DNA from 3 places in the Blautia sp. BCRC 81119 genome. Region 2 is predicted to be linked to each of the others. Evidence: a T-box and tRNA genes for the amino acid it is inferred to sense, from the RefSeq annotation. Region 2 holds a T-box; the other regions hold tRNA genes.
What was found. A T-box is a leader RNA that pairs with one kind of tRNA and senses whether it is charged. The one in region 2 lies ahead of proS (proline--tRNA ligase), so its partner is inferred to be a tRNA-Pro.
Positions count from the first base shown of each region.

Region 1: it encodes a tRNA-Pro, which carries the amino acid that the T-box ahead of proS (proline--tRNA ligase) is inferred to sense. The anticodon was not compared.
Region 3: it encodes a tRNA-Pro, which carries the amino acid that the T-box ahead of proS (proline--tRNA ligase) is inferred to sense. The anticodon was not compared.

Region 1 is NZ_QJHD01000006.1:153,281-163,887, forward strand. Features, by position in the region: gene DMI82_RS05620 (biotin transporter BioY) at 128-679, shown strand; gene DMI82_RS05625 (DUF1284 domain-containing protein) at 669-1,109, shown strand; gene DMI82_RS05630 (Ig-like domain-containing protein) at 1,514-5,020, shown strand; tRNA gene DMI82_RS05635 (tRNA-Pro) at 5,230-5,303, shown strand; gene DMI82_RS05640 (DUF6128 domain-containing protein) at 5,439-6,530, shown strand; gene DMI82_RS05645 (anaerobic ribonucleoside-triphosphate reductase activating protein) at 6,586-7,281, opposite strand; partial or broken gene DMI82_RS05650 (family 1 glycosylhydrolase) at 7,446-7,634, shown strand; gene tadA (tRNA adenosine(34) deaminase TadA) at 7,939-8,499, shown strand; gene DMI82_RS05660 (GatB/YqeY domain-containing protein) at 8,622-9,059, shown strand; RNA gene ffs (signal recognition particle sRNA large type) at 9,154-9,415, opposite strand; gene DMI82_RS05670 (hypothetical protein) at 9,469-10,230, opposite strand; gene DMI82_RS05675 (6-phosphofructokinase) at 10,521-10,607, shown strand, end outside.
Region 2 is NZ_QJHD01000004.1:21,378-31,984, forward strand. Features, by position in the region: gene DMI82_RS03280 (CCA tRNA nucleotidyltransferase) at 1-1,052, opposite strand, end outside; gene proS (proline--tRNA ligase) at 1,264-2,703, opposite strand; T-box leader at 2,862-3,071, opposite strand; gene DMI82_RS03290 (alpha-L-rhamnosidase-related protein) at 3,302-4,507, opposite strand; gene sigE (RNA polymerase sporulation sigma factor SigE) at 4,500-5,174, opposite strand; gene DMI82_RS03305 (sigma-E processing peptidase SpoIIGA) at 5,242-6,093, opposite strand; gene DMI82_RS03310 (shikimate dehydrogenase) at 6,391-7,257, shown strand; gene thrS (threonine--tRNA ligase) at 7,384-9,345, opposite strand; gene DMI82_RS03320 (YdcF family protein) at 9,766-10,248, opposite strand; gene DMI82_RS03325 (SEC-C metal-binding domain-containing protein) at 10,248-10,607, opposite strand, start outside.
Region 3 is NZ_QJHD01000023.1:38,398-49,004, forward strand. Features, by position in the region: gene DMI82_RS13790 (M18 family aminopeptidase) at 1-1,146, shown strand, start outside; gene DMI82_RS13795 (Cof-type HAD-IIB family hydrolase) at 1,164-1,973, shown strand; gene DMI82_RS13800 (AEC family transporter) at 2,156-3,100, opposite strand; gene DMI82_RS13805 (tyrosine-protein phosphatase) at 3,254-4,294, shown strand; gene ilvN (acetolactate synthase small subunit) at 4,459-4,956, shown strand; gene ilvC (ketol-acid reductoisomerase) at 5,053-6,072, shown strand; gene DMI82_RS13820 (LysR family transcriptional regulator) at 6,237-7,133, opposite strand; tRNA gene DMI82_RS13825 (tRNA-Pro) at 7,229-7,302, opposite strand; gene DMI82_RS13830 (hypothetical protein) at 7,437-7,877, opposite strand; gene DMI82_RS13835 (glycoside hydrolase family 3 C-terminal domain-containing protein) at 8,446-10,607, opposite strand, start outside.

The sequences.
Region 1 (10,607 bases), on a different contig from region 2:
ATTAAGTTGACATTCAAATCCTGCTGTGTTAAATTGTTAACAGCGAAAGAGCGGATATCATTTATAAAGGACAGGAATGATCTTCCGACAGGAAAAGCAGAAAAGGAAAGAAAGGATACAGATTATTATGACAACAGTGGCAGCAGGCAGAAGCAAGACGTATGATCTTGTTTACATTGCAGTTTTTGCAGTAGTGATGGCAGTTTGCTCATGGATTTCCATTCCGGCACAGGTACCGTTTACTCTGCAGACATTTGGAGTATTTATGGCAGTTGGTGTGCTTGGAGGAAAAAGAGGAACTCTGGCAGTTCTGGTTTACGTTCTTCTTGGAGCAGTAGGAGTTCCGGTTTTTGCAGGATTTTCCGGAGGCATTGGAGCTCTTCTCGGAAATGCAGGTGGATATATCATTGGATTTATCTTTTCCGCACTTGTTATGTGGGCAATTGAGCACGTTTTTGGCAGAAAGCCGGTTGTTCAGATCATTTCCATGATCGTTGGACTGATCGTATGCTATGCCTTTGGAACCGCATGGTTTATGTTTGCCTACACAAGAAGCACAGGTCCGGTAGGCCTTATGGCAGTTCTTGGTTGGTGTGTGTTCCCGTTTATCATTCCGGATCTTATCAAGATTGCACTGGCTTATGTTTTATCAGGAAAGGTACGTAAATATGCAAGATAAAAGCAGTGCTACGGCATATGCTTCTGATGAGGGCACAGAGGAAATAGTCATTCCTCTGCGCCCTCATCATGGTATGTGCCTGGCGTATTTTAAGGGGGAAGGCTACAGTAACGGTTTTACTGCACATATGGCCGAGATGCTGAAGATTTTTCTGGAGGGAAAGAAAATAAGGCTTCATGTGGATACGGATGAGATCTGCTCTGCCTGTCCGAATAATCTGGGCGGACATTGCGAAGCCGGAGATAAAGTGGCAGAGTATGACAATGCCGTGCTGGAAAAATGTGGACTGAAGGCCGGACAGACATTGCACTTCAGCGAATTTACAAAAAAAGTCCAGGAAAAAATCCTTGCGACGGATAAACGTAAGGAAATCTGTGGAAACTGCCAGTGGAACAGCATCTGCGAAGAACAGAAGAGCCGCTGGGCATAAAAGAAAGCAAAAATATAGAAATATAAAAAAGTATATGATCTGAGAATGCCGGAGGAAATGGCAATGGCTGTTGCATTTCCTGAAATGATGTCTTGGAATATATACTTTTTTTGTTTGAAATATTAGATAATAATATAAATATTTTGAAAACAATTTTTAGTTGAGAAAAAAACAACAATAACCGCGAGGCTTTTTTGCCAGATATGTATAGACAAATAATTTAAGCATTGATAAAATGACGATATGTTAGTTTAGACAAACTAAAGCGTGCTTGACAGAGCACTTCTGCAGAAACTGACATATGTTGAATATTCTGCAGAAGAAATTTCAATTAACCAGAGCAGCTGTAAGGTCATGATCTGGTATAAAGTCGTGTAATATAAAAGACAAAGAGGAGGACAGGTATGCATAAGTGGAAGCTTTTTAAGAAGTCAGCTGCACTCGTTCTGAGCTCAGCGGTGATCGCGTCAGGAGTGCCGGTAACGGCAATGGCGTCTGAGGCGGAAGTTTTTAGTGACGTGTCAGAAGAAACACAAGGAGATACAGCACAGGAAGAAGGAGAGAGCGAGGATCGGGAGTCTGTTTCCCAGGACCAGCCGGAAGTTGGTGAAGCTGATATCCAGTCGGAAGAGCCGGAAGAAAGTGATGCAGAAGCTATTCAGGAAGAAGCAGCAGAAATTTCAGCAGAAGAGATTCAACAGGAAGAGGAGTCGCAGATCCAGGATGATACAGAAGAGGTATTCGGTGATGGAGAAGCATTTATGGCAGAAGCAGGCGAGGTTCTTCAGGATGCTTCTGAGATCACTGTTGCAGGAGTGAAATATCTCTGGTCCATGCAGCCGGCAGAGGGATATACACAGATAGGAACAACAGGCGTTTATGTAAAAGTGGCAGATGGACAGACCGCTCTGAACGGAAAACTGTACGGAACGACAACTTTAAGTTATTCGGAATTTTATGCCGGGGATACCACTCAGGAGAGCTATGACGCTATCACTTCGGCAACAACGAGTAAAAATCAGATTTTTGTTAATGAGGACAGCACAGAGGGGACCTCTTCCGGATATCAGATCCAAGGTGTGAAGAATGTAAGTGTTGCAGTGGACGCGGAAACCTATGTAGATGCACAGGCGCTGAAAGCTGCTTCCAAGCTTCCGAGAGAGGGTGTCTATACAGAGGCAGCAGATATTACATTGAATGAAGCGCCGTCACAGGAAACAGGACAGTATAAAACACTGAATACAGACGGAACATACAGTGCAACAAAATTCGATGTAAAAGCAACAGTCACAGATGCATCTGCCCAGATCCAGGCACCATCGATCTGGGGCGATTACATGCTGGTGGTAAAAGAAGCCAGCACAAAATATCTCCGCAATTCCAGGCAGGGTGATTTTGCCGTAGGTGGAAATACACTGGGAGTAATCCTTGAAACTGCCAGTGGTAAGAAGGTAGGACTTCGTCATACCTATGAAATCTGGGTACAGCCTTACGAACTTGCGTTTTCAGCAGGATCCGGGCTTATCGGGGAAAAAATATCAAAGGTGACTTATATTACTCCGGACGGTTCCTATGTATATGAGTTCGGAGACAAAGCTCCTCTTGTGAAAAAACAGCCTGAAGCAGGAATGAAAGTACAGGCGGCTTTTGTAAAAGAAAATACAACCCAGGTTAAAGTTGATGACCTTGACAAATATGAAAACCCTAAGGTTTCCGTATACTATACAACAGGAAGTGGTCATGGTAAAAAAACAACATATGTTGTAGATCATGCAGTGGCAGAGAACGGGGTGGTAACCTTTGACAGCAGTGTAGCCAGGGCCGGGGATGAGATCTATACGGTTATGATCTCAAGCGACAATTATGTGGATATGACAAAAAATATCACACTGACAGGCCAGCCGATCACGGTTTCCAATGTTTCCTATTACTGGGTAAAGGGAGCGTTGGATGGATATACACAGATTCCGGGAACAGATATTTATTATAAGGTGGCAAATGGACATCAGGCACTGACAGGAACACTTTACGGTACGGCATCTCTGTCATACGAGGAATTTTATGCGGGAGATGCAACGAGCCGCAAGTATGATTCCGTTACATCTGCCACAACCAGAAAAAGTACTGTTTTCGGAAATGCAGATGTTCAGAATCTGACAGAAAATGGCTATGAGATCGCAGGAGTAAAAAAGGTTAATGTAGCTACAGATGCAAAAACGTATGTAGAGGCGCAGATCCTTTCAGAAGCGGGAGAACTTCCGGAAAGCGGAGTATATACAGAAGCAGCAGGGATCACCCTGGGACGTACTCCGACGGTAGAGCCTGGGCAGTATAAAACACTGAATACAGATGGAACATACAGTGCTACAAAATTTAATGTAAAAGCAACTGTGACAGATGCGGAGGCAACACTCAAAACATCTTCTCGCTGGGGAGATTATGAGATTGATGTAAAAGAAACCAGCACAAAATATCTCCGCAATACAAAGAGTGATTCCGATTTTGCAGTTAACTCCGGGATTCAGGGAATGATCCTGGAAACAACAGACGGCGGAAAATATGGCATGCGTCATATGAACGAGATGTGGCTGAAGGTGTATAAGGTTGCCTTTGCAAAAGATACAGGTCTTGAGGGAAAAACCGTAAACAAGATCACGTACATTATGGCAGACGGCGCGTATGTATATGAATTTGCAGATGGTATTTATGTTAAACCGCAGGCAACAGAAGAGATGGCTGTTTCTCCGGAATTTACGGACAGCACCCATGTTAAGCTTGCAAATCTTGATAAATACAAAAATCCGAAGGTATCTGTTTTCTATACAACAGGTGTCGGACATGCTTCAGAGACAACATATCTTGTACAGGATGCAGTAACTACAGATGGAGTGGTTGCTCTGGATTCCACTGTAGCGAGACCGGAAAATGAAACCTATACAGTAAGAGTTTCCAGTGATGGTCATGCAGATGTTTCTGTTCAGCTGGTGTATGGAACGATTGCTTTTAAAGAAAATTCAGGAGTTCTTTATATCGGAAGCTCCAGACAGCTTGAAGCAACAGGCGAGAATTGCAAGGATGTAACATACGCTTCCGATAATGAAACGGTTGCATCTGTGGACGAGAACGGAAAAGTAACTGCGAAAGCAGCAGGAACAGCCGTGATCACAGCAACATCTGCAGCAGGAAAAACTGCACAGTACAAGCTTACTGTAAAAACGCCATCTGTAAAACTGAATGCATCAGCGAAGACGCTTTATGTAAAAGGATCTCCAGCTACAGTGACGCTGAAAGCAACGACCGCAGGTGTTACCGGAAAAGTAACCTATACAAGCAGTAAACCATCTGTTGCAGCTGTAGCCGCAAATGGAAAGGTAACTGCAAAGGCGGCAGGTACAGCTGTGATCACAGCGAAATGCGGAAATTATAAAGCAACCTGCAAGATCACAGTCAAGAAGCCGGCTGTAAAAGCTTCGGCTTCAGCGAAAACTGTATTTGTGGGTGGAACAAGCCAGATCAAAGTGGAAAAAACAGGCGTTAGCGGAAAAGTTACTTATACAAGCAGTAATAAATCCGTTGCAGTGGTAAGCGCAGGCGGAAAAGTAACAGCAAAAAAAGCAGGAACAGCTACAATTACAGTAAAATGCGGAAGCTACAAAGCAACCTGCAGGATCACAGTAAAAAAAGGTAGCCTGAAGATCACATCCAAAACAGCTGTAAGTGTAAAAGCAAAGAAAACAACAGCCATCAAGGCAGTTGCTACTTCAAAGGCAAAGATCACCTACAGAAGCAGCAATACAAAAGTTGCTACTGTAAGCAGCAAAGGTGTTGTTAAAGGTGTGAAAAAAGGAAAAGCTGTTATCTATGTAAGCAGCAACGGAATCACAAAAAAGGTAACAGTTACAGTGAAATAAGCATATATTTCACCTGAATATATTTGATATGTTATAAAGAACCTTTCCCAAAACTGCTTCGGGTCTGCGAAAATGCATGCCCGAAGCAGGAAAAAAGAAAAAATTCGATTTTTTTGAAAAATTTTAATTTTTTCTATTGACAAAGTACAGAAACTCTAATATAATAGCTCTTGCAGTTGAGCAACACACAAACAACTGAAACAGAATAACGAAGCGTGGCTCAGTTTGGTAGAGCGCTGCGTTCGGGACGCAGAGGTCGCAGGTTCAAATCCTGTCGCTTCGACTAACAGCTTGAGAATCCCTTGGTTGAGGGGTTCTTTTTTATGTTTGTACATCCTGGAGCTTTTTTCAGTTGATGGAATGATTTCTCTCGATCTTCATATATATTAACGAAACCGAAATACCGGAGGGACGTGCGTTGGCTGGATATCAGCGTTTTGTTGCGTATGTGTACGAGTATCGGAAAGGAAAAAAAGATAGCAGCAGCGGTTATGTGAGGGTGGAGGCCAGAGATAGGAAATGCCGTGTGGAGGTTCATCTGCGCTGCGTTGGACTGGAGCCTGGAAGTCGGTGCAGAGTGTATGGGTTTGTGCGGCAGGAAGGGCTGATGGATGGTATTTTGATCGGAAACTGTGTTACCGGGCGGGAACGGATCGAGTGCGCACTGGAGACGGATACAGGGGATATTGGAGGCATGGGAAAAAGTCTTCAGGAGCTTGGAGGATTGCTTCTGATCTCCGATGCCGGCGGATTCTGGGGAACGGAATGGGATGATCAGCCGATCCGGCCGGAGAATTTCCGCGAGTGGAAGAAAAAAGAAACGGAATTTCGGAAGGAAACGGAGAAAACAGGAACGGAATATCAGAAGGCGGCGGAGAAAACAGGCAGAGAGCGGGAAGAAAAGGAAGAAGAAAATCAAAAAGATGGAACCTTGCCAGAAGTGCAGGAAAATCAGAAGGAGTCAGACAGGATCATGACGGTGGAGGAGATTCAGGAGGATGTATTAAAGACATCGGAAACCGGAAATTCATATCAGGCTCCCAGTCCGCATCCGCCGGAGCCACCGCATCCGCCGGAACCACCACGACCAGGCCAGCCGTCACCGCATCCGCCGGAACTACCACGGCCAGGCCAGCCGTCACCGCATCCGCCGAAACCATCGCGACCGGAGCCATCTCGTCCACTTCCGGGAATACCCTGTGATGATCCCTTTAACGACGGCTATTTCACAGACTGCCGCAAGATCAGACCATCGGACTGCAGTGCCTTATGCAGAAAAAACGGCTGCTTCTGCAGCAACCGTTTTGTCATGTACGGATATCAGAATTTCGGCCATCTTCTGCTGTGCAGAAATCCCCGGGGACAGTACATACTGGGAGTACCCGGTGGATACAGCCAGCAGGAACGGTTTATGGCCAATATGTTTGGCTTTCCCTACTTTAAGGAATGTCCGGATATTCATATCCCAGGCGGAAAGGGAGGATACTGGTACTGTTTTATTAACATCTGATCAGAAAAATTTCGGCATCCATGCAGATAAGCAAACAGTTTTGCAAATCCGCAGATCACAGCTCCATACCACGAATTTCTACTACCGGGATCGTCTGAGACAGGATATCCCGGTAGTTTTTCATTTCTTCCTCGGAGCAGGCAGAGAATCCCGGTATCAGAACTCCGTCGGAATCCCGGTAAGCCTGGAGATAATAAGCTTTTGCACCGCTTAACCACCGGCTGATCTCCTGAAAATCTTTTTCGGAATGAAGTTCCCTCACAACTGTTGTACGAAATTCATAATCAAGGTGTCCGTCCAGCAGCCATCCGGCAGTTTCCCGGATCCCATCCAGATCAGCATGTACACCGGTAAGCACAGGATAGTTGGAAGGACAGGCCTTGATATCCATGGCAACCTTGTTGATCAGGTCAGCTGCTGCGAGATTTTTTACCACGGAGGGGCGGGAACCGTTGGTATCGAGCTTCACATCATAGCCCAGCTCCCTGATCCTGCTGAGAAATTCCGGCAGCTCCGGTGCAAGTGTGGGTTCACCGCCGGAAATACAGACGCCATCGAGAATCCCCTTTCTTTTTTTTAGAAAAGCCAGGATTTCCTCCTGGGAATATTCAGGCTGGGTGTCAGGCTCCACGACAAGAGTTCCATTCTGGCAGAATGGGCAGCGGAAGTTGCAGCCGCCTAAGAATATGGTACAGGCTACCCTTCCCGGATAATCCAGCAGGGTTGTTTTGTTAAATCCACATATTTTCATAGGAAAATCCCCTTGTTTCTCTTATTTATGATACTACAAGCATACTCTCCCCCGAGAAAAGCTGCAAGCCTTTTTGACTGAATCAAGTAAGTTTCCTGCGGAGTTGCGAAAAGCAGTAAGCAGAGATGGGGACTTGCTCATGGAAGAAAAAAAACATATAATTTATGGGCTACACCTCCTGGGGCTGCATTGACCTTGTCAGTGCATCTACAGCAGAGCTGAAAAAACGCTACGGCTACATCTACGTGGACCGCAACGACGATGGAACAGGTACACTGAACCGTTATAAGAAAAAATCCTTCTATTGGTATAAAGATGTGATCGCTACCAATGGTGAGTCACTTCACAAATAATCTGGCTGCTTGACTTTCCGGAAAAAAGCAGATATAATGCATTCATTGACGCAGACAATGGAGTTCGCGAGAGCTTCCGTTGTCTGCGTTTTTCTGTTATACAATAAAAAAAACGCTGCAGAAATTAGTGTGGAAATTTCTGTGGCGTTTTTGGCTGTGTGCGAATATCTGTTTTGCAGCAGATTGACATGGAATATTTGAAAAGTTATAATCGAACGGACAGAAGGCTGAGAGCAGTCTTAGTATGAACAGATAGAATCCCGGAGCTTTTTCCGGAATGTGAAGTTACAGGAGGAGTAAAAACGTGACAGATCAGGAACGTTTTATGAAAGAGGCGATCCGCCAGGCAAAAAAGGCCCGTGCATTGGAGGAAGTGCCGATCGGCTGCGTGATCGTGCATGAGGGAAAGATCATAGCCAGAGGCTACAATCGTCGCAATACAGATAAAAATACCTTATCTCATGCAGAGCTTAATGCTATCCGAAAGGCTAGTAAAAAGCTGGGAGACTGGCGTCTGGAGGGATGCACCATGTATGTAACGCTGGAGCCTTGTCAGATGTGTTCCGGTGCACTGGTACAGTCCAGGATCGATGAGGTGGTGATCGGCTGTATGAACCCGAAAGCAGGCTGTGCCGGATCTGTGATGAATCTTCTTCAGATCGAAGGCTTTAATCATCAGGTAAAGATCACAGAAGGGGTATTGGAAGAGGAATGCTCCGAAATGCTTTCCACATTTTTCAGGGAACTGCGGGAGAAAAAGAAGCAGGCAAAAATCCTGAAGAAGCAGGAAGCAGAGCGCCTTGCCGGGCAGACACAGTCAGAGAGAGCGGAACAGAACGAAAAGTCCCGGGAGATTTACTCTTGACAGAATCCTGTGAAAATATCAAAATAAAATCATAAATGGATTTCACTATTACAGACAGAAAATCCATTCAGACCAAGCGAAAGTTGTTGATACAGGAACGACAGAAAATGGAGGAACAAAAAATGGAACTTGAAGCTTTAAGAAAAGACATGGTAGCAGCAATGAAGGCCAAAGATAAGGTAACAAAGGAAGCAGTTTCCGCACTGATCGCAGCAGTAAAAAAAGCTGCCATTGATGAGGGATGCCGTGATGACATCAAAGGAGAGCTTGTAGACAAAGTTATCCTGAAAGAGCTGAAAACAGCAAAAGAGCAGATCGACACCTGCCCTGCAGAACGTACAGATCTGAAAGAGGAGTATCAGGCAAGATATGATATCATTGCGAAATATGCTCCGAAGCAGATGGATGAAGCAGAGATCAAGGCTTATATCGAGGAGAAATTTGCAGATGTTCTGGCAACAGGAAATAAAGGCCAGATCATGAAGGCAGTTATGGGAGATCTGAAGGGAAAGGCAGACGGCAAGCTGATCAATCAGGTAGTTGCCGGATATTGTAAATAAAATAATAGTACAAAAAATCCCGCCGGATCAGTCATAAATGACGGACCCGGCGGGAATGCTGTTTATATAGAGATCATATATTATAACCTTTTTTACGCGCGCCGCACCTCGGAATGGTCTCACAGACGTTACCTTTACAGTTAACTCAGCCCAGGCACCCTCACGGCACACAAGAGCTTCTGCTTAGTGCTGCTGCATTCCTGCCCTGACACGGTTCACAGATTCCTGTTGCGTAAGACCCAGACGTCAACGCCACTTATAAAGGGCTGCTCTGCAAGATACAAGCCTCAGATTGGCATCACCCCTGCTGTAGCGGATTGCAGGTACAGGGCACCGCTATCTCCCCGGCTGCGCGGAATTTAATTATAGACTCTGAAACCAGATTTGTCAAGGTACAGACCGAAATAAATCAGTTCATATTAAGTGTACAGTACTGTACCGCTCCGTTTTTGGTGTTGCGAAGGGTGAAGCTGATATAGGCGGACTGCTTCGCGGAAAGGTTTCCGATACGGAGCGTGGAAGAAGAAGCCCCGCTGTTAGGAGCGTTGTAATTGGTACTATACTGTGTATGGGTCCGGTTGTTGTTGAAAGAAACGCCTGTGATCTTCCAGCCATTTGCAGCGGTGCATTTCATGACAGCATTCTTCTGTGTCTTGTTGGCGTAACGAAAGGCGTTATGGCCGGAGCTTTTGAATTTTCCGGCAAGATTGCCTTTTACACCTGTGATGGAGACGGATTTCAACGGGTTGACATAACGAAGCACCTTGATGGTGGAAGTATAGGTTTTGTTTCCGACCTTGAAGGAAATCTTTCCGGTTCCGGGCTTTTTAACGGCAAAACCGATATTGTAGAAATGATCGGAGTGAGTGTACGGTTTTGCACCCTTGCGGAAAGCCTCCGTGGTACTTTTGAAGCCACTGGAACCGAAGGAGTCCAGTGCGATCACAGAACCGCCGCTGACCACTTTAACATTGGATTTGAGAATGTTCTGTTTAGCAGGAATATTGCTGATCGAGATCTCATCGTATCCCAGGTCCTTTCCGGATGTGGGCATATAAACGATCCGGGTTTTGGAATAATTGATCGCTGCACTGGCGGCGAGAGGAGTCATGGCGCATACCATGGCTGCGGCTAATAAAGCGCAGGATAGTTTTTTGAGGACTTTTTTCATAGGACTCTCCTTTCTAGATGAAAATTTTCTGTAAACATACGAAAGTTACTGATAATTTTATTTTACGATGAGATACAGGTAAAGTCAATCAATACACTCGCTGTTTTCGTGCTTTTTTGGCTATTGTACACTGCCTGAAAATGCTTTATAATATTATATTGTGTAAAACTCTGTGAAAAGAGAGGATACAGTAGTTGTTCTGCAGAAATACGTCAGGTGGAATATCTGTCTTATATGCAGACAGCAACAAATAAAATGTGCACATAAGAGGGCACAGAATGGAGGACGCTATGATTAAAAGAATCGGTCTGCTGACAAGCGGTGGTGACTGTCAGGCACTGAACGCAACCATGAGAGGCGTTGTAAAGGGTCTGAGC
Region 2 (10,607 bases):
ACTTTCAGATACAGCGGAAAAAGCTCTTCTCCGATAAGATTCACAGCTCTCCGCACATCCTCGGCGTCCGGAGTGGGACGAAGATCATGATACCGGATCAGACGACAGGTATTTCGGATCGTTACATTATCAAATTTCAGACGGCGCAGGATCTTTCCTGCCAGCTTTTCGCCTGCCGGTCCGTGAGTCTTAAAGTGGTCTCTTCCATTCTCATCTGTCTTTTTTACAACCGGCTTGGCAATGTCATGAAGAAGCATGGTGATACGGAGAAGCCGGTCATTCTCGATTTCTGTAAGACTTTTCAGAATGTGCTCTCCCACGGTATAGCAATGATGAGGGGTATTCTGCTCGGTTTCCATACAGGCGTCAAATTCCGGAAGAAATTCCCGGGTAAGACCTGTCTCCCAGGCGGTTCGGAGATAATCCGGATGATCGGATACCAGAAGCTTTACAAGCTCTGTCTGGATACGCTCTGCACTGACATGCTCCAGATTCCCCGACATCCGCGCCAGTGCCGCTTTCGTATTTTCCTCCACAGTAAAACCAAGCTGTGCGGAAAAACGCACTGCACGGAGCATACGAAGGGCATCCTCTGTAAAACGTTCTACCGGATCACCAACACAACGGATGATCTTCCCATTGATATCTTCCATTCCACCAAACAGATCCACCAGTCCATGTTCCGGATGATACGCCATGGCGTTGATGGTAAAATCTCTTCGTTTCAGATCTTCCTCAAGACTCCTGGTAAAGGTCACGGCATCCGGGTGGCGGCCGTCATGATATTCTCCGTCCACACGGTAGGTTGTCACCTCAAAGCCCTCTTTGCCCATCATTACAGTTACTGTTCCATGCTGGATCCCCGTATCTACAGTTCTGTGAAAAAGCTCCTTCACCTGCTCCGGAAGTGCAGAGGTGGTGATATCCCAGTCTCCAGGCACCCGATCCAGGATAGAATCCCTGACACAGCCGCCTACAACATATGCCTCATAGCCGGCAGCATTCAAGGTCTTCAGTATCTGCGCTGCCTTTTGTGGTATATTAATCGTCATGATAACTCCTCTTGATGATCGCTGCTGTCCGTTCAAAACACGTTTACATTTCGCTGTATTATCTCCATGTCAGCAGCCGAATAATATTCTGATATGTTTTCCTTAACGCTATTATAACATAGATTCATAAAAACAGCGGAGCATATTTTGCCCCGCCGTTGTTTCTGCAATATGATCATCCCACTTTTTTGAAGTGGCCTGCTGTATTTTTTTAGTATGCACGTCCCCAGTAAACCATTTTCTTAGCCGGTTTTCCGCAGCATACGCAAACGTCGCTTAACTGCTCCTGCTCAAATGGCATACATCTGGATGTTGCCTGGAAATCTTCCTTGATCTTGTCTTCACATGCACGATCACCGCACCACATAGCTTTGATGAATCCCGGTTTGCTGTTGATGATCTCACCGAACTCCTCATAATTCTTTGCTACGTAAGTATGTGCCTCTCTGTGTGCACGTGCGCGCTCCAGCATATCATGCTGAATGGTATCCAGAAGCTCTTTTACCTTATCTGCAAGCTCCTCGAAGGATACTGTATATTTCTCACGGGTATCTCTTCTGCAGAGAACTGCCTGACCGTTCTCGATATCCTTCGGTCCACATTCCACACGAAGCGGGATACCACGCATCTCCTGCTCAGCAAACTTGAATCCCGGGCTCTTGTCTGTCGCGTCAACCTTTGCACGGATACCTGCTGCCTTCAGTGCTGCAAGAAGCTCGTCAGCCTTCTCCATAACACCTTCTTTACGCTGCTGGATCGGGATGATCACAGTCTGTACCGGAGCGATCCTCGGAGGAAGAACAAGTCCGCTGTTATCACCGTGAACCATGATGATCGCACCGATCATACGGGTTGTCATTCCCCAGGATGTCTGGTGAACATATTTCAGTGTGTTATCTTTATCTGTGTACTGGATTCCGAATGCTTTGGCAAAGCCATCTCCAAAGTTATGGCTTGTACCGGACTGGAGAGCCTTACCGTCGTGCATCAGAGATTCGATGGTATAAGTAGCCTCAGCACCTGCAAATTTCTCCTTGTCTGTCTTCTGGCCTTTGATGACCGGAATCGCAAGAACTTCCTCGCAGAAGTCTGCATAGATGTTCAGCATCTGGATGGTACGCTGCTCCGCTTCCTCAGCTGTTGCATGAGCAGTATGTCCCTCCTGCCACAGGAACTCTCTGGAACGAAGGAAGGGACGTGTTGTCTTCTCCCAACGGACAACGGAACACCACTGATTATATACCTTTGGAAGATCTCTGTGGGACTGGATCTCTTTCTGGTAGAAATCGCAGAACAGAGTCTCAGAAGTCGGACGCACGCAAAGTCTCTCCTGCAGCGGATCAAGGCCGCCATGAGTCACCCATGCAACCTCCGGAGCAAAACCTTCTACATGATCTTTCTCTTTATCAAGAAGAGACTCCGGGATAAAGATCGGCATGTAAACGTTCTCTACACCGGTTTCTTTAAATCTGCGGTCAAGCTCATGCTGGATATTCTCCCAGATCGCATAACCTGCAGGTTTGATCGCCATACAGCCCTTAACACTTGTATAGCCACAGAGCTCAGCCTTCTTAACAACGTCTGTATACCACTGAGCAAAATCCTCATCCATAGATGTGATGGCCTGTACTAATTTCTTTTCTTTTGCCATGATAAATCTCCTTTTTCTTGTGATCTGTTACATATTGCCGGCTGTCAGGCAGCCACAGCAATCCGGAATCCTTCCAGCTCACTCTTATGTCCCATAAACCGTACACTGCATTTACAATCCCGTTTTACGGACAAAAAAATAAGCCATCCAAATCCCTCACAAGGGACCGAATGACTTCGGCGGTACCACCCCAGTTAACAGCCTGAAAAGCTGTTCTCTCAACACCCGTTAACGCCGGAAACACACGCCACGCTTCAATCACGCAGAGCTCCGAGGCCGGTTCCACAGTTCACGCACAGGATCCTTCCACCAAAGCAGATCCCTCTCTGAGATAATTCCCTGTGTACTATTCTCATCATCGCCGTATCTTTGATATATTTTAGGCGAAAACCACCTCAAAGTCAACCCCAAACAAAAAAATATAACAAGTCTCTCTGCTATGAGTTACTGTTCACTCCGTTCTCAGTAACACGCTTCGCGATGCACAGAATTTATGTTAATCGCATAAATTCGCATGGTATGTCTCGGGTTTTCTGTGACCTTCGCTCACAAAAAACACCTCGCGGGACATTGCCAGTGAACAGTAACTGCTATACTCCTATTCCTTCACAGACACAGCCGGCATCTCCAGATACCTGTTCAGATCTTCTGTGAGAATATGGAGCTTAGTTCTGGTATCCTGTTCCTGGTACGTCAGCCGGCCTGCGATCCTGGTGATATAATCCTCTTCTTCGATGATCTCACAGGTCTCAGGAAAATTGATATCATAATACTGTGCAAGATAAGATACCCAGTAATCCACCGGCACATATCTGTCTGCGGATAACACGGATTCTCTTCTGAGACAGGACTCCCACACTGCCGGTGAGATCAGCCCTTCTCCTGCAGCTTTCTCAGAGACTCCCAGCATGGCTTCAACAGACGCCTCCAGCTTTACTCTGCAGTTATCCAGCTTGTCTGCATCCCGGATCAGTTTTGCATGGAAAAGTGTTCTTGCATCGTGGATTCCTTCCAGTTTGAAATCACTGTGCTTCCGAATTGCTGCATCGATCAGCTCATCAAATTTATCATCCTCCACGAAGCGCCGGATCAGCTTCTCCTCCCCGAAGAGAAGTTCTGCACCGAACACGGCATGATCCATGGTTCCCGGCTCAAAGCTGTGAAATCTACGGATCTGCTCAAAACGGCCAATATCATGAAGCAGACCGATCAGCTCCGCAAGTTCCACATCTTCACCGGAACATTCCATTTTTCTGGCAATCTCTCCTGCGTATTTCACCACGCCATAGGTATGTACGATCTTCAGACAGATCTGTTCATCCTCCCGGTCGTATTCATCCAGATATTTTTCGAATTCCTGTTTTGCATGTGCAATGTCGATCATTCTGCCACACCCCTTCTTCTTTTGTTCATTCTGTAGCTCTGTAAACACTCTGTATTTATTATATCGAAGGTCTCTGACAAATTCTACTGTATTTCCCGGAATTTTAAATCTTCTCGCTGCTGCCGAATGACTTCCCTGCTCAAGGAGCCAATTATACCCTTCGTTTCCGGAAATGATATCCGGAACAACATGGGCAACACCGCCCTCCTCTGTCTGGTCTGCCTCCACATCACGGAGCCATTTTCGGTAGAAGGAATAGGTATTTTCAAGGAAGCATGCCGTACGGCAGAAGATTTCTGCATCACCGGTCCATCCAAGACGCTCATCTCCCTGTGGTGTCTCAAAAATATTTTTTGGTTTTACTTCCTCCATAAGGGAAACCTGTCCGGTAAACCGTTTTTTCCGGTTTCTTCTATTCATACTTTACGATTTCTTTCCGCAGCCGCTTCATGATCCGCTTTTCCAGGCGGGAAATGTAGGATTGTGAAATTCCTAAAAGATCCGCTACCTCCTTCTGTGTTTTCTCGCTTCCTTCCCGGTTTCCGATGCCGAATCGCAGACGGATGATCATCTGTTCCCGCTTTGTCAGTTTGCTGATGGCTTTTCCAAGAAGTGCGATCTCCACCTCATCTTCCAGACGTCTGGAGATCACATCGTCATCCGTTCCCAGGATATCCGAAAGCAGCAGCTCATTTCCATCCCAGTCCACATTCAGCGGCTCATCAATAGAAACCTCCATCTTTGTTTTGCTGTTTCTCCTCAGATACATCAGGATCTCATTTTCGATACATCGTGATGCATAGGTGGCAAGCTTGATATTTTTTACCGGATCAAAGGTATTGATAGCCTTTATGAGCCCTATGGTTCCGATGGAGATCAGATCCTCCACACCTACCCCTGTATTATCAAATTTCTTTGCAATATAAACCACCAGCCGTAGATTATGCTCGATCAGAACCGACTTTCCCTCTTTTTCCTTTTCTGTTCCCAGCATTTCGATCACTTCAGCCTCCCGTTCCGCTGACAACGGCGCCGGAAGGATATCATTTCCACCAATATAAAAAACCTCTCCCGGACGATTGAACATAAATTTCCGGATTACCTGAAACGGATAGGATCTTGCAGCTGCTCTGTTCATAACATAAGCCCCCTTCTCAATTTAATAGTCTGGAATTCAAAAGTATCTCGTACTCTTCTCCCAAAGCTGAGGGCTCGGATGTTATGGCAAGCACCGGTTTTCCTACATGTACCACCCTTTCGGGAGTTTGGATCAGAAGTTCATCAAGGATCACTGCCAGCAGCAGTCCTTTTTTTCCATCTGCGGTATGACAGCTCAGAAAATGCGGCTGCAGACTGACAAATCCTGTATTTTCCAGTGCCTCTGGTTTATCTTTAATATCCATCAGTTTTTTCACCTGCTCTTTCGATATCAGGCTTCCCAAAAGTTCCTGTTTGATGATCGATACCGGCTGTTTTTTCACAGGATCCATAAGGAGATTTCCGGTATCATAAAAGCCGTATGTCTGCTGCAGCTTCCCCTGATATTTCAAAGTGACCGGAAAAATATTTCTTCTTCCAAACCGGAAGGTCTCGGTCACACATCCCAGAGTATAAAGTGTGCCATAAATCCCTGCCAGAAAAAGCAGAAATATTTTCACCGTCATGGTTCTTTCCGTTTCCAGTGCCTGATAGATCCCGCCAACCACAAAAGCTGTGAAATACAGAGCCAGAATGGTTTTTACAAGAAGGCCGCCTTTTTTCAGTCGAAAAGCAAACGACGCCATAAAAAAAGCGCAGCCGCCATGGATCAGTACAGCGGCAGGAAAAATGATCTTAAAAGGTGCACATACAAGCAGGCAGGATACAAAAGATCCAAAGGCAGCGGATATCACACATCTTCTGCGTTTCCCGTCAAGATGCAGAAATTTTCCCACAAGTCTTAAAAGCATGTAATCCATAAGGAAATTCGTCATAAAAACGATATCTATGTATATCCTCTGATACATAAGCTTCCCCCACTGCTGTTTCGTCTGCCATCGATTCTCAACTTTGGTAAGTGTATTTATTATAGGGCAGGCTCTTTGCATATTTTGTCAAATCCGGATGTCGATTCTTCTAACTTATCGGGTCGTTTCTGTCTGTCTCGACATTTATAGATTTTTTCTATGAATCGGCGACAAAAATGTATAAATTTCCGTACAATATTTGTATTTGTTGATTTTCGCACTTTATAGTGCTAAAATATTTTTTATTATATTTCGTAAAGAAATTCTATTATATGAGATACAGGAGGGAATCGAACAATGATCAATATTACCGGACATACCGGGCTTACCGGCCTTCTGGGAAGCCCCGTGGCACACAGCGTATCACCTTTAATGCACAATGAGGCATTCCGTTATCTTGGACTTGATTATGTGTATCTCTGTTTTGATGTAACAGAGGAGACCCTTCCCCAGGCTGTGGAAGGACTGAAAGCCTGTGGGATCAAGGGCTTTAACCTGACCATGCCAAACAAGAATAAGATCGTGGAGCTTCTGGACGAGCTTTCTCCCACTGCCCAGCTGATCGGAGCGGTAAATACCGTACGCAACGACAATGGAAAATTAAAGGGGTTTAATACGGATGGTTATGGATTTACCCAGTCTGCCAGAGATGCCGGCTGTGATGTAAAAGGACGCACCATCACCGTTATGGGCGTCGGCGGTGCCGGAATGGCAATCTGCGGCCAGTCCGCCCTAGAGGGTGCAAAAAAGATCCATGTTTTTGCACGTCCTACCAGCCGTTACTGGGAACGTGCTGCTGCCATGGCAGAAAAAATGTCTCATATGACAGAATGTGAGATGATCCTTCATGAGATGGATGATCACACTGCGCTGAAGGACGCACTGGAGGAAAGCAATCTCCTCATCAATGCAACTTCTGTGGGAATGGTCCCGGATGTGACAGGCACCGTGATCCCGGACAAGACTCTGTTCCATCCGGAACTTACCGTAGCCGATGTTGTATATGAGCCAAGAGAAACAAGACTTCTCAGGGAAGCCCGGGAAGCCGGATGTCCGACCTTTAACGGAATGTACATGCTGCTCCACCAGGGTGTAAAGGCTTTCCACATCTGGACCGGACTGGACATGCCGGTTGAACTCGTCAGGGAGAAATATTTTAAATAAAAAATATCCGGCAATACTGACCGCCTCCGCATCACAGCGTGGTCTCAATATTGCCGGATCAAAAATAAAGGCGGCCCGCCTATCACACGGGTCGCCTTTTATTTATCCGTCAATCATCTGTTTTGTTTATTTCTTCTCTTCCTGAACCTCGATCTTACGGATCGTCTTGTTCTTGATCTCTTCTTTGATGAAGTCAATGAACTCACCAAGCTCTTTCATTCCCTCATCGCCAAGATAGCGGCTTCTTACGGAAACCTTACCCTCTTCTTCCTCTTTTGCACCAACGATAAGCATGTAAGGTACTCTCTCAAGACGTGCCTCACGGATCTTGTATCCCATCTTCTCGGAACGTCCGTCTACAGAGCAGCGGATTCCTGCTTCTCTCATCTGAGCTTCAACCTTCTGTGCATAATCGTTATACTTCTCGGAGATCGGGATCACACGAACCTGCTCAGGGCAGAGCCATGTCGGGAACATTCCTGCGTATTTCTCAATGAGCCATGCCAGTGTTCTCTCATAGCATCCCATGGATGTACGATGGATGATGTACGGACGCTGTTTGTCGCCATTCTCATCGATATAGTACATATCAAACTGCTCTGCAAGAAGTGCATCCCACTGGATCGTGATCATGGTGTCTTCTTTTCCGTATACGTTCTTTGCGTTGATATCAACCTTCGGTCCGTAGAAAGCAGCCTCGCCCACATCCTCTGTGAATGGAATGTTCAGCTCCTCAAGCATCTGGCGGATATGGCCTTCTGTCTCTTCCCATACCTCCGGCTCACCGATGTATTTCTCTTTGTTTGTCGGATCCCATTTGGAAAGATGATAGGTTACATCTTCCTCAACACCAAGTACCTGCAGACAGTACTGGGCAAGTGCGATACAGTCTTTGAACTCTTTTACCATCTGGTCCGGTCTTACGATCAGATGTCCCTCGGAAATAGTAAACTGACGAACTCGTGTCAGGCCATGCATCTCTCCGGAATCCTCATTACGGAACAGTGTGGAGGTCTCGCCGAGACGGATCGGCAAATCACGGTAGCTGTGCTGCTCTGCTTTGTATACATAGTACTGGAACGGACATGTCATCGGACGAAGTGCATAAACCTCTTTGTCCTTCTCCTCATCACCAAGTACGAACATACCATCTTTGTAATGATCCCAGTGTCCGGAGATCTTGTAAAGATCGCTCTTTGCCATAAGAGGAGTTTTTGTTCTTACGTATCCACGCTTTGTCTCCTCATCCTCGATCCAGCGCTGAAGCTCCTGCATCATGATCACACCGTTTGGCATGATAAGCGGAAGTCCCTGTCCAATCACATCTACAGTTGTGAAGATCTTCATCTCACGGCCAAGCTTGTTATGGTCACGTCTCTTTGCTTCTTCCATCTGCTCCAGATGCTCTTTCAGCTCATCCTTTGTAGCATAGGCTGTTCCGTAGATACGTGTGAGCATTGCGTTTTTCTCACTGCCTCTCCAGTATGCGCTGGAAGAAGAAAGAAGCTTGAATGCCTTGATGCCTTTTACACTCATCAGGTGCGGGCCTGCACAGAGGTCTGTCCAGTCTCCCTGTGAATAGAAGGAAATCTCTTCTCCCTCCGGAAGATCCTCGATCAGCTCAACCTTGTATGGCTCATTTTTCTCTTTAAAGTATGCGATGGCATCCTCACGGGATTTTGTAAAACGCTCGATCTTTGCGCCTTTTTTGATGATCTTTTTCATCTCTTTCTCAATGGCGTCAAGATCCTCCCGTGAAAATGGCTCGTGGTCGAAATCATAGTAGAAGCCTGTATCAATGGATGGTCCGATGGCAACCTTTGCCTCCGGGTATAAGTTCTGTACAGCCTGTGCCATTACGTGAGATGCTGTATGACGGAGAACTGCAAGGCCCTTCTCGTCTTTCGCTGTAAGGATATTCAGCTCACAGTCGCTGTCAAGAACTGTACGAAGATCTACGACCTCTCCGTTTACTTCTCCTGCACATGCAGCACGTGCAAGGCCTTCGCTGATGTCATATGCGATATCGATCACAGCTTTTGCTTCTGCATATTCTTTTTTTGAGCCGTCTTTTAATGTAATGATCATTGTTGTTTCTCCTTTCATTTGAAATGAAGTTTTTATGATACACAGTATGTATCTGCTTTTGCAAGAGATTCTGCAATAAAAAAATCCCTCACAGCACATCACATACTGTAAGGGACGAGTTCATTCATTCTCGCGGTTCCACCCTGCTTGCTCTGCTGCCCGGTCATGCCAAGATGCAAAGCCTCTCAATTATGATGATAACGGAATCACCGGACCGGATTGGGGCCACTCGGAGGTAGTCTTCGGCTGTTTCCCGATAAGATGTTTCCAGCACTTCACATCTCTCTCTGTAACGTTTCACAGCTTACTCGTCTCGTCAACGTGTTTTTATTTCTTTTTCTGTGGTTCATTATAAGCGCAGTATTTTTATTTGTCAACGCATGTTGACAAAATTTTTGAGATTTCTCTTCTCGCACAGATCTACAGATTTCCCATGAGTTTGTCTTTGATAATGGCCAGAATCTCACGGGGAATGTAGATAAAAAGACGCCAGCTTCGATACCTGGAAGGTACCATGGCCACTTCCCGGAATCCACATTTTCTTGCAATGGCTGCTCCTCTCCATACATGAAAATTGTTCGTCACCACGCCTACGGAACAGTCTGTGGTTCCGATCTTTCTGCAGCTGAATTCCAAATTCTCTTTCGTACTGGTAGATTCCTCTTCCCGTATCAGTCTGTCCCCGTCTATTCCGTGACCGGTAAGATAACGATACATGGCCTCTGCCTCGGAAATGTTTTCTCCATCGCCTTTTCCTCCTGAGAGCACTGCCTTCGTACCCGGATTTTCTTCAAGATAAAGAAGGGCCCTTCTGGCTCGTTCCAGAAGGGCAAGTGTCATCCGTGTTCCGTCCACATGGGCACCTAACACGATAATGTAATCCAGATTCTTCTTTACGCTCATTATCTTCCGCAGCAGTGTTTGTATTTCTTGCCGCTTCCGCATGGGCACGGATCGTTTCTTCCGACCTTGTGCGGTTTCACAACTGTGCCGGATTTCTTCTGCTCCATGTAGAGGGTTTTCTTTTTCTCTTCTGTGAAGATCTTGTCCCACTGAGGAAGGTTGTAAAGCCAGTCAGCCTTGGCATCTACCATGTTCTTATAGAGTGCCTCTTTATCAAATGCAAGGTTTACCTTGGTATTCTCATCCATGGTCTCGATTGGGTTCGGAACCTTCAGACTGTCATTGATTCCGTCAAGGAAACCAACCATAGTCATAACATCCTGACCGTATTTCTCAGCAAGTTCTTTTACAGTTCCGGA
Region 3 (10,607 bases), on a different contig from region 2:
GAGCGCTGGGAGCTGGAAAAGGGCGGAAAATATTTTGTCATGAGAAATCATTCCGCGATCATCGGATTTTCCATTCCTGTCAATGACTGCAGGAGATATCATATCATTGCAAGTCACAGTGACTCTCCGTCTTTTAAAATAAAAGAAAATCCGGAGATGTCTGTAAACGGAGCTTATGTGAAACTGAATGTGGAGCGGTACGGAGGAATGATCCTTTCTACCTGGTTTGACCGTCCCCTTTCTGTGGCAGGCCGCATGATCGTCCACAAAAACGGAAAAATTCTGGAAAAGCTTGTAGATATTGATAGAGATCTGGTCATGATCCCGAGCCTTGCGATCCATATGAACCGAGATATTAACGGAGGCTATCATTATAATGTCCAGAAGGATATGCTTCCATTGTACAGTGGCAGTGGCGAAAAAGGAAACTTCATGCGGATGCTGGCAGAAGAGGCAGAGATCCGTCCGGAGGATATCCTGGGCCATGATCTGTTTCTCTATAACCGGATGCCCGGAACGATCTGGGGGTCCAGGAATGAGTTTGTTTCCAGTCCAAGATTAGATGATCTGCAGTGTGCTTTCGCTTCACTGGAAGGCTTTCTCCAGGCAGATAAGAAGAAGGTCATTGCAGTCCACTGTGTACTGGATAATGAAGAAGTGGGAAGCACTACCAGGCAGGGAGCTGCATCCACATTTCTTAAAGATGTACTGTTTCGTATCAATCTGGCCCTTGGCGGAGACCAGGAAAGTTATCTGATGGCCCTTGCAGAGAGCTTTATGATCTCTGCGGACAATGCACATGCATTACATCCGAATTATACAGACAAGGCAGATCCTGTAAACCGTCCGGTGATGAATGGTGGAATTGTGATCAAATATAATGCCAATCAGAAATATTGTACTGATGGGATTTCTACAGCAATCTTTAAGGAACTCTGCAGAGAAGCAGATGTGCCATATCAGACATTTGTGAACCGTTCCGATATTGCCGGTGGTTCCACTCTGGGAAATATTTCCAATACCCAGGCGGCCATGAATACGGTCGACATCGGTCTGCCGCAGCTGGCGATGCATTCCGCTTATGAAACAGCCGGAGTGAAAGATACGGAAAGCCTGATCCGTGCGGCAAAGGTATTTTACAGGTGATATCGGAGGACAGGAAAATGAGCAGAAAAGCAGTATTTTTTGATGCGGACGGAACAGTCTGTGATATGAAAAAAGGAGTGCCGGACAGTGCCATAGAAGCCATCCGTGCGCTGGTAGATAACGGACATGAAGCGTGGCTCTGCACAGGAAGAAGTCGTGCGTTTGTATCCTGGTATCTGGAGCAGATCCCTTTTACGGGAATGATCAGTGCCTGCGGATCCACCATTGAGAAGGACGGGAAGAGACTTTTTAATAAAGAGATGACGCCGGAGGTTGCAAAGCTTTCTGTGGAGGTTCTCAGAAAATACGGACTGATCCCGGTAATGGAAGGCGCGGATTTTATGTATTATGACAAAGAGGAGTATACCGATGAAGTGAACTGGTATGCCAGTCTGATCACAGAATCCCTGGGCGATAAATGGAGGCCTATCCGTGGAAATGAGGATTGTATGCGGATCAATAAGATCAGTGCAAAAATGACTGAGGGATGTGATGCGGAGGCAGCGTTATCCATTTTATCAGAATACTATGATATCATCCGCCATGAAGGCAGCAGTTCGTTTGTGGGAAATACCATTGAACTGGTGCCAAAGGGCTTTAACAAGGCTGTTGGGATCGCAGCTGTGATCCGCCTGTTTGATATTCCGTGGGAGAATACCGTTGTTTTTGGAGACAGCAACAATGATCTTGCCATGTTTGAATACGCTGCAACAAAGGTTGCCATGGGAAATGCTTCTCCGAAGATCAAAGATCTGGCAGATTATGTTACGTCTGATATGTTCCACTACGGCATTCGGGATGGCTTGAAATATCTGAAGCTGATCTGAGAGAATGCTTCGTTTGTTTTGTAGGCTATGAGATTGTAAGAACAGAAACATCCACATCAGAAATGATAGCTTTATGTGAATATGCTTTTATAAAAAAATGCTGTAAGAACCAGAAATCGTAGTTCTTACAGCATTTTATGTTACAGATTTTTCCGGGTAGATAATATGCAGAAGCTGCAATATCAGATCAGTCCCAGACCTTTGCAGATAAACAGCCAGAGTGTCAGGGTAAAGGCACTGAATAATGTGGTAAGAAGCACGACTCCCGAAGAAAAGGAGCCCTCATGTCCCATGTTTTTTGCCATGACAAAGCAGGTAACGGTGCTGGCCGACCCCAGCATGATGATGATGGAAACCAGCTTGTCCTTTGTAAAACCGCAACGGATGGCAAGAGGAAGAAAAAGTGCTTCATAACCGACAAGTTTCATAAATGTACAGGCAACAGATGCTTTCAGCCGGGAAAAGGCTTTTCCGAAGTGCAGAGATCCGCCCATAGCCATGAGGCCAAGAGGAGTGGCGGTTTTTGCAAGATTGCCTGCCGTAGAGTCCAGGATCTTCGGAAATGGAAGACGAAGAAGGGACCAGAGTGTACCGGCTGCAATGCCGAGAATGATGGGATTGGTGACAATTCCCTTTAAAGTGTGCTTCAGAACGGTACCATCTATTTTTCCCTGACCTGGTTTAAAGACAGAGAGAACTACAACAGCCATTACATTGTAAAGAGGGACGCTGGCAATGATCATCAGTGGTGTCATACCTGCATTTCCGTAAAGGTTCTGGATAATGGCGATACCAAGGATCGCTGCGCTGCTGCGGTAGGATGCCTGGATAAACTCGCCCCGGATATCGGAAGGGTGGAGAAAACGGGACAGGAGCACGGAGATTATAATACTGAGCGATGTGATCGCAAAACAGAAAAGAACCATCTTGGGATCCCAGGCCTCATAGATATCGATTTTAGCGATGTCCTGAAACAGAAGCACAGGCAGGGGGATGACAAACACAAATTTGTTCATACGATTGACAAATGTTTCATCAAACAGTCCGATCCTCCGGAAAAAATATCCCAGGAGCAGTGTAAGAAAGATGGGCACGGTAACATTCAGACAGAAAATAAGATTGTCCATAAAAGAAAACCTCCCTGTGGTAAAATTTCTCTGTTTATTATATCCAAACTACGAAAATTGTCAAACGAGGTATACGGGACTGGAGATTTCTGGTATGATAAAAAGTGTTGCGAAGAAAGCAGCACAGGGGTTGAGAAGGAGAAAGGAAAGAAAATGAGATACGGAAAAATACGGATCGAAGATGGCTTTTTTGTGTTTACCAGACATATGATGCTCAACAGTCTTCCGTGTAAAGATATTCTCTGGGCGTACATGCGCCGTGAGGGAACCGATAAAACCGGTGAAAAGCAGCTGATCATCAATTATCTGGTGATCATAACCAGACGTCAGAAGCGTTATAAATTTGATATGACAGAGCAGGAGGTACAGGATTGCCTTCAGCTTCTTAAAGTACTGAATCCGGATCTTGCGGTTGGTTTTCCAAAAGGAAGCAGGCTTCCGCTTCAGAATCTTCCGAATACAAGAGATCTGGGTGCATTGATGACAGTAGACGGTTCGCATATTCTTCCCAGAAAGCTTTTGCGCAGCGGAGAAATCTATCATGCTTCTGCTGCAGACAACCGGATCCTTTCAGAAGAATATAATGTAAAAACAGTGATTGATTTCAGGTCAGCTGCAGAAGTAAAGAAAAAACCGGATGATATCATGGCAGGAGTGGAGTATTATCACATTCCAATCCGGGATGAGGACAGCAGTGGAAACAGCTTTTTTGAACATGTGATGTCCTGCTATGGTGATGTAGACCGGTATATGCAGGACTGGTACCGGAATTTCGTTACGGATGAGTATTCTCTGAAGCAGTATGCACGTTTTCTAGATGTCCTGCTTCATGTAAAGAATGGAGCTGTTGTTTTTCACAGTGCCACAGGAGAAGACCGGACAGGAGTCGGAACAGCACTTTTGCTCTTTGCTTTGGGTGTACCTAAGGAAACGATACGAAGGGATTATATGCGGTCAAATCCATGTCTGGAAGATGAACTGAAATATATGCGCAGGCTTTACCGGGCAGACCGGCCGGAAAACAGCCGGAAGCTTGCAGATCTGAAAGCCTTCTATCAGGTGAAGGAGTCCTATATCAATACAGTTTTTGATGTCATCGAAAAAGAAAACGGAGGAATTGAAAGATTCCTTCGGAAAAAACTTTATCTGACACCAAAGGCATCCGAGGAGCTTAAGAAAAAATATCTGATCTGAGGATAAAAACATTTCTTATCATCCTGAAGGAATTTTGCAGGAAATTTTGATTGACAAAATTTTCGAAGTTGTTATAATGGTAAGAAAGCAAGGGTTTATTAGATTAAAGCGTTAACTGACGAAGTCGGTTTTCTATACATAAAAGTGTTGAAAGCAGGTGTATTATGGAAAAGAGAATACTATCCATCCTTGTGGATAATACCTCCGGAGTCCTTAGCCGTGTGGCTGGTCTTTTCAGCCGCCGTGGATATAATATTGACAGCATTACCGCAGGAGTGACTGCAGATCAGAGATATTCCCGTATGACAGTTGTCTGTGAGGGAGATGATCAGATGCTCCAGCAGATCACTAAGCAGCTGGCGAAGCAGGAAGATGTACGGGATGTTAAGGTCCTTGAACAGGACGACAGCGTTGCCCGTGAGCTGATGCTCGTCAAGGTTGCTGTGAAGCCGGAACAGAGACAGGGAGCTCTTTCTGTTGCAGATATCTTCCGTGCCAAGGTGGTGGATGTAAGTAAGGATTCTCTTATTATGGAGATGACCGGAAGCCAGAACAAGCTGCAGGCGTTTGTGGAGCTGATGGCTGACTATGAGATCCTTGAGCTTGCAAGAACAGGAATCACAGGTCTGTCACGAGGCAGTGACGATGTCCGTTACCTGTAAATTTTTTACATATGTTTGCTAGGAGAGCAGCTACTCTCTTAACGATAAATAATTTTTATGAAGAAGATGTTGTAAACATCAGAGGAGGAAAGTAAAATGGCAAATAAGATTTTTTACCAGGAAGACTGTAATCTTGGATTATTAGATGGTAAGACAATTGCGATTATTGGATACGGAAGCCAGGGACATGCACATGCACTGAACCTTAAAGAGTCCGGATGTAATGTAATCATCGGCCTTTACAAAGGAAGCAAATCCTGGAAAAAAGCTGAGGAGCAGGGCTTCGAGGTATATACATCTGCTGAAGCAGCTAAGAAAGCAGATATCATCATGATCCTGATCAACGATGAGAAACAGGCTGCACTTTACAAGAACGATATCGAGCCGAACCTTGAGGAAGGCAACATGCTTATGTTCGCTCATGGCTTCAACATTCATTTCGGATGCATCAAACCACCAGCATATGTTGATGTTACAATGATCGCTCCGAAAGGACCTGGACACACAGTAAGAAGCGAGTATCAGGCTGGTAAAGGTGTTCCTTGTCTGATCGCTGTAGAGCAGGATGCTACAGGTAAAGCTCAGGATATCGCACTTGCATATGCACTTGGAATCGGCGGAGCAAGAGCTGGTGTTCTTGAGACAACATTCCGTACAGAGACAGAGACAGACCTCTTTGGTGAGCAGGCTGTACTTTGCGGTGGTGTTTGCGCACTTATGCAGGCTGGTTTCGAGACACTTGTTGAAGCTGGTTATGACCCAAGAAACGCATACTTCGAGTGTATCCATGAGATGAAACTGATCGTTGACCTGATCTATCAGTCAGGATTCGCAGGAATGAGATATTCTATCTCCAATACAGCTGAGTATGGCGATTACATCACAGGACCGAAGATCATCACAGAGGATACAAAGAAAGCAATGAAGAAAGTTCTTTCCGATATCCAGGATGGTACATTCGCAAAAGAGTTCTTGCTCGACATGTCCGATGCAGGTGCACAGGTACACTTCAAGGCTATGAGAAAATTAGCTTCTGAGCATCAGTCTGAGAAAGTCGGCGAGGAGATCCGTAAACTCTACAGCTGGAACGGCGAGGATAAGCTTATTAATAACTAAGCAAAATTTATTGCAGGTGCAATAAATTTTGCGCTACTCGAACGAAGCGCAGCGAAGTTTGAGTCAAAAAAGTCACACACGTAATACAGTGGTAGGAAACTTTTTTGAAATTTAAAATTCCCATCTGGTCGCAATGATCAGATGGGAATTTTTTTTACATTCCTTTATTTATCCGGATGCTCTGTTTCATCATCAAAAAATGGCGCGATCAAAGCCGAATCAGCATCTTTCTGTCTGCATACAAACCCGATCTCACGCAGCGGAAAAGAAAATCCTACCGGTACTTCCACCAGAGTTCCTTCTTCCAGCTCTTTTTTTACAAAATCACGGATCACACATGCAATCCCAAGACCAATTTCCGCAAACTGGATCAGAAGATCCATAGTTGTTACTTCCAGAATATGACTTAATTCCACATGATGTTCTTTCAGCTGAGTGTTCACGGTCTGACGTGTAATATTGTCCTCATCCAGCATCATGAAAGTTGCTGCCTGGATCAGAGGTTCATCCGGATAGAGCTTTTTCTGATTTTCCAGATACTGCTGTGTACAGACAAAGGTATCCTGGATTTTCAAAAGAGGCTGAAAATAATATCCCCGAAGCTTCTGCGGCCGTCCGATGAGTCCCAGATCGATTTTTTCCTCATCCAGAAGCTGCAGCGTCTGATAAGTAGACTGGCAGGAAATTGTGATACGTACATGAGGAAAACGTGCAATATAGTTTTCCAGGTGGGAGAGCAGTACATATCTGGTAAGAGTAGAACTGGCGCCCAGACGCAGCTTTGGAATGTCCCGGGAACGGTTATGGCGAATGGAATTTTCTCCTTCATCCAGAAGTGAAAGAGCTTCTTTTACTTTTTCAAAAAGAAGCTCACCGTCCGGGGTCAGAGTGACACCCCGAGAACTGCGTTTAAAAAGAACGGTATCCAGATTCTGCTCCAGCTTCTGGATCGCCTTGCTGATAGCAGGCTGACTGATATAAAGGTCCCGGGAACTGTGGGAGATACTGCCGGTACGTGCTACCGTATAAAAAATATGATAAAGAGACAGATTATCCTGCATGCAAAACCTTCCTTTCGAAAAATAGTAAGGTAATAAAGGTAATAAAAAAATCCGAAGTCATCAGACCTCGGAAATCCTTGAATTTGTTAGAAATATCGGGGCAACAGGATTTGAACCTGCGACCTCACGGCCCCCAGCCGTGCGCGCTACCAAGCTACGCCATACCCCGCAACGCATATAACTATAACATAAACGAATTGTAAATGCAACCATTTTTTGAGGAGAAAGATGGTTGTATGGATGATAATAAAGAGTGTAATCCCTTGATACTTTCATAGGCTTCACACTCTTTACATGATATGATCAGGCTGTCTGTATTGTGTTACCTGGGTCAGGTAAAATACCTCTTCCCTGAAGTACAACGACAAGAGTTTCTGTTGTGTCCTGTAAATTCTTGATATCTTTTCGGATATCCCGTTCTGCAAGCTTAACATCCAGTGAAAGATCGTCCAGGCGTTTTCTGTTGGTATCACATTTCAGATCGATCATTTCAAGTCTGTTTTCTACCCGGTTGAAGCGGGCATCTATTTCATCAAAACGAACATCCATAGCATCAAGACGAGCGTCGATACCGTCAAAACGAACATCCATAGCATCGAGACGAGCGTCAATACCGTCGAGACGAGTATCCACTGCATCCAGTCTGGCGTCGATACCATCTAATCGGTTATTTATATTGCCCAGCTGGACATTGATCGGGTTTATCATACCGGCTAATAATTCCAAATCTTTCTGATCTAGCATATGCGCATCCTCCCACAAAAATTGTACCGCATATTTCTCTGTGCGGATATTGTATCATGTTTCGAGTGTGAAGTCTATGAAATTATCAAAGAACAAAATGGACGGGAACAATAAGTTCTTGACTAGTATAATATATATAATAAGAAAAAACAAGACATATTTTTATATCTTTAATAATAATAGAAAATGCAGGCGAACTACCTGAAGAATAAAAAAGGAGGCCGGGAGTTGTGCTGACTCCCGGCAAAAAAGTATGAAAAAGAAAAAGATTGTTTAGCATTTGCTATCTACAGTTAATAATATAGTAAAAAAATGTGTGCATTGTGTGAAAGGAAAATGAAGAGAATGTGAAAACTGCCGCTTAATGTTAGATTAAGCGACAGTAATTTTTTCGGATTATTCTGTTGTTTGATCCAAGATTTTGAACCATATGTAATGATAACATCCGCTTTAATGCTTGTCAAGCGATCTGAAACTGCCATAGCGGTCCAATTATGTCGCTTTTTGTGCCGTTTTATGCAGCTTTTTATGTAAGTATAATTCGTTCGGCGGAGGATGTCCTGTGAAATTATATCAGTTTATTTAATTTTTCAATAATTTCTGTAAGTTCTTCTCTGGAATATCCGCCGAAGCTTACCAGCGCACGTAATGGCATGGAGTCGGTCATGGCTTCTGTCATTTCTTCAGTGATAGCTTCGGAAGCGGCTTCAGAAGAGGACTCTTCACCAACGTTCATGGCTGAGATATATTTTGCTGTCAGTTCTTTTGCTGTTTCGCTTGTTTTCGGGTTGCGGAACAGTTCGCCCAGAGTGGTGTTCATATGAACATGCATCGGAAGTTCCTGGCTGCTGTTCAGATGGATCCTGCCTTCAAGATGGATATCTCTGGAAGAGGTACCGACAAGGAGCTTATATTCGCCGCTGGCTGCGAACCAGTCGTGAAGCTCTGTATTGTACCATGCGAAGCTTCTCTTATCCAGCTCCATGGTTACTGTTTTGGTCTCGCCTGGGTTCAGGAAAACCTTTTCGAAGCCCTTGAGCTCTTTTTCCGGACGGATCGCGGAATGGGTGCAGTCTTTGACATAGAGCTGTACGACTTCTTTTCCTGCCATATTTCCTGTGTTTGTTACATCAACCGAAACGGTGATGGTGTCTTTGTCTGTAGGATTTTCATTGGAGATCTTCAGGTCGCTGCAGGCAAAGGTAGTGTAGGAGAGTCCATAGCCAAACGGATATGCTACATCCATTTCTTTTGTATCATAGTAGCGGTAGCCTACGAATACGCCTTCACGGTATTCAACCTTTTCACCACCGCCGAAGTTCAGGTAGGATGGATTGTCGGAGAGCTTGAGCGGTATTGTCTCGGCAAGCTTGCCGCTTGGATTTACTTTTCCGTAAAGAATGTTTGCGACAGCGGTACCGCCTGCCTGACCGCCGAGGTATGCTTCCAGAAGGCCTTTTATATCATTGAGCCATGGCAGCTCCACGGGGGAACCGTTGTGAAGGACGATCACGGTATTCGGCTGTACTTTAAGGATCTCAGTAATGAGACGGTTCTGGCATTCAGGAAGCCTCATGTGAGAACGATCGTATCCTTCAGATTCAAAGCTGTCCGGAAGTCCGGCGAAGATCACAACCTTGTCAGCGGCGGCAGCAGCTTTGATCGCTTCAGCTGCAAGTGCATCATCGTAGAGATCTTTGTCTGCAGGAAAACCTTCTGCATAAGTAACCTGTGCATCGGAAGGAACGGAATCCAGTGCGTTTGTGATCTTGAAGCAGTTGATATGAGAGCTTCCGCCGCCCTGGAAACGAGGCTTCTTTGCAAAACCACCGATGAAAGCAATTTTCTCGGATGCTTTCAGAGGGAGGATCTGCTCATCGTTTTTCAGAAGAACCATAGATTCTTCGGCAATGTGGCGTGCTTTTTCATGGTCTTTTTCCATGGTGAATTCCTGCGGTGCCCGGTTGTCTGCATATTCAAAAATTATGCGTAAAATGCGTTCAACAGCCTGGTCAAGAATGTCTTCCTTGAGGGAATCGTCTTTTACGGCCTGTACGATGAGGGCATCGTTGACCCCATTGGAGGAAGGCATTTCCAGCTCAAGACCTGCCTTAAGACCTTTGACGCGGTCATTGACTGCACCCCAGTCGGACATTACATAGCCCTTGAAGCCCCAGTCGCCGCGGAGAACGTCTGTGAGAAGCCATTTATTCTCAGATGCGAAAGTGCCGTTAATCTGGTTGTAGGAGCACATGAAGGTGTATGGCTGAGCTTTTTTTACTGCGGTTTCGAATGCAGGGAAATAGATCTCACGTAAAGTGCGCTCATCAGCCTCGGAAGAATTACTCATGCGGTGATATTCCTGGTTGTTTGCTGCAAAGTGCTTGATAGAGGTTCCTACATGCTGGGACTGTACTCCGTTTATAAAAGCGGCTGCGATCTCACCTGCGAGATATGGATCCTCGGAATAATATTCGAAGTTTCTTCCGCAGAGAGGAGAACGTTTGATGTTTACGGCCGGTCCGAGAACTATGGATACATCGTTGGCCTGAGCTTCTTTTCCGATGGTTTTGCCCATTTCTTCCATCAGCTTGCGGTCAAAGGAGCAGGCGCTTAAAGCGGCCGGCGGGAAGCAGACGGCTTTGATGCTGTCATTCATTCCAAGATGATCGCCCTTGTCATCCTGCTTACGAAGTCCGTGAGGGCCGTCGCTGACCATTACTTCCGGGA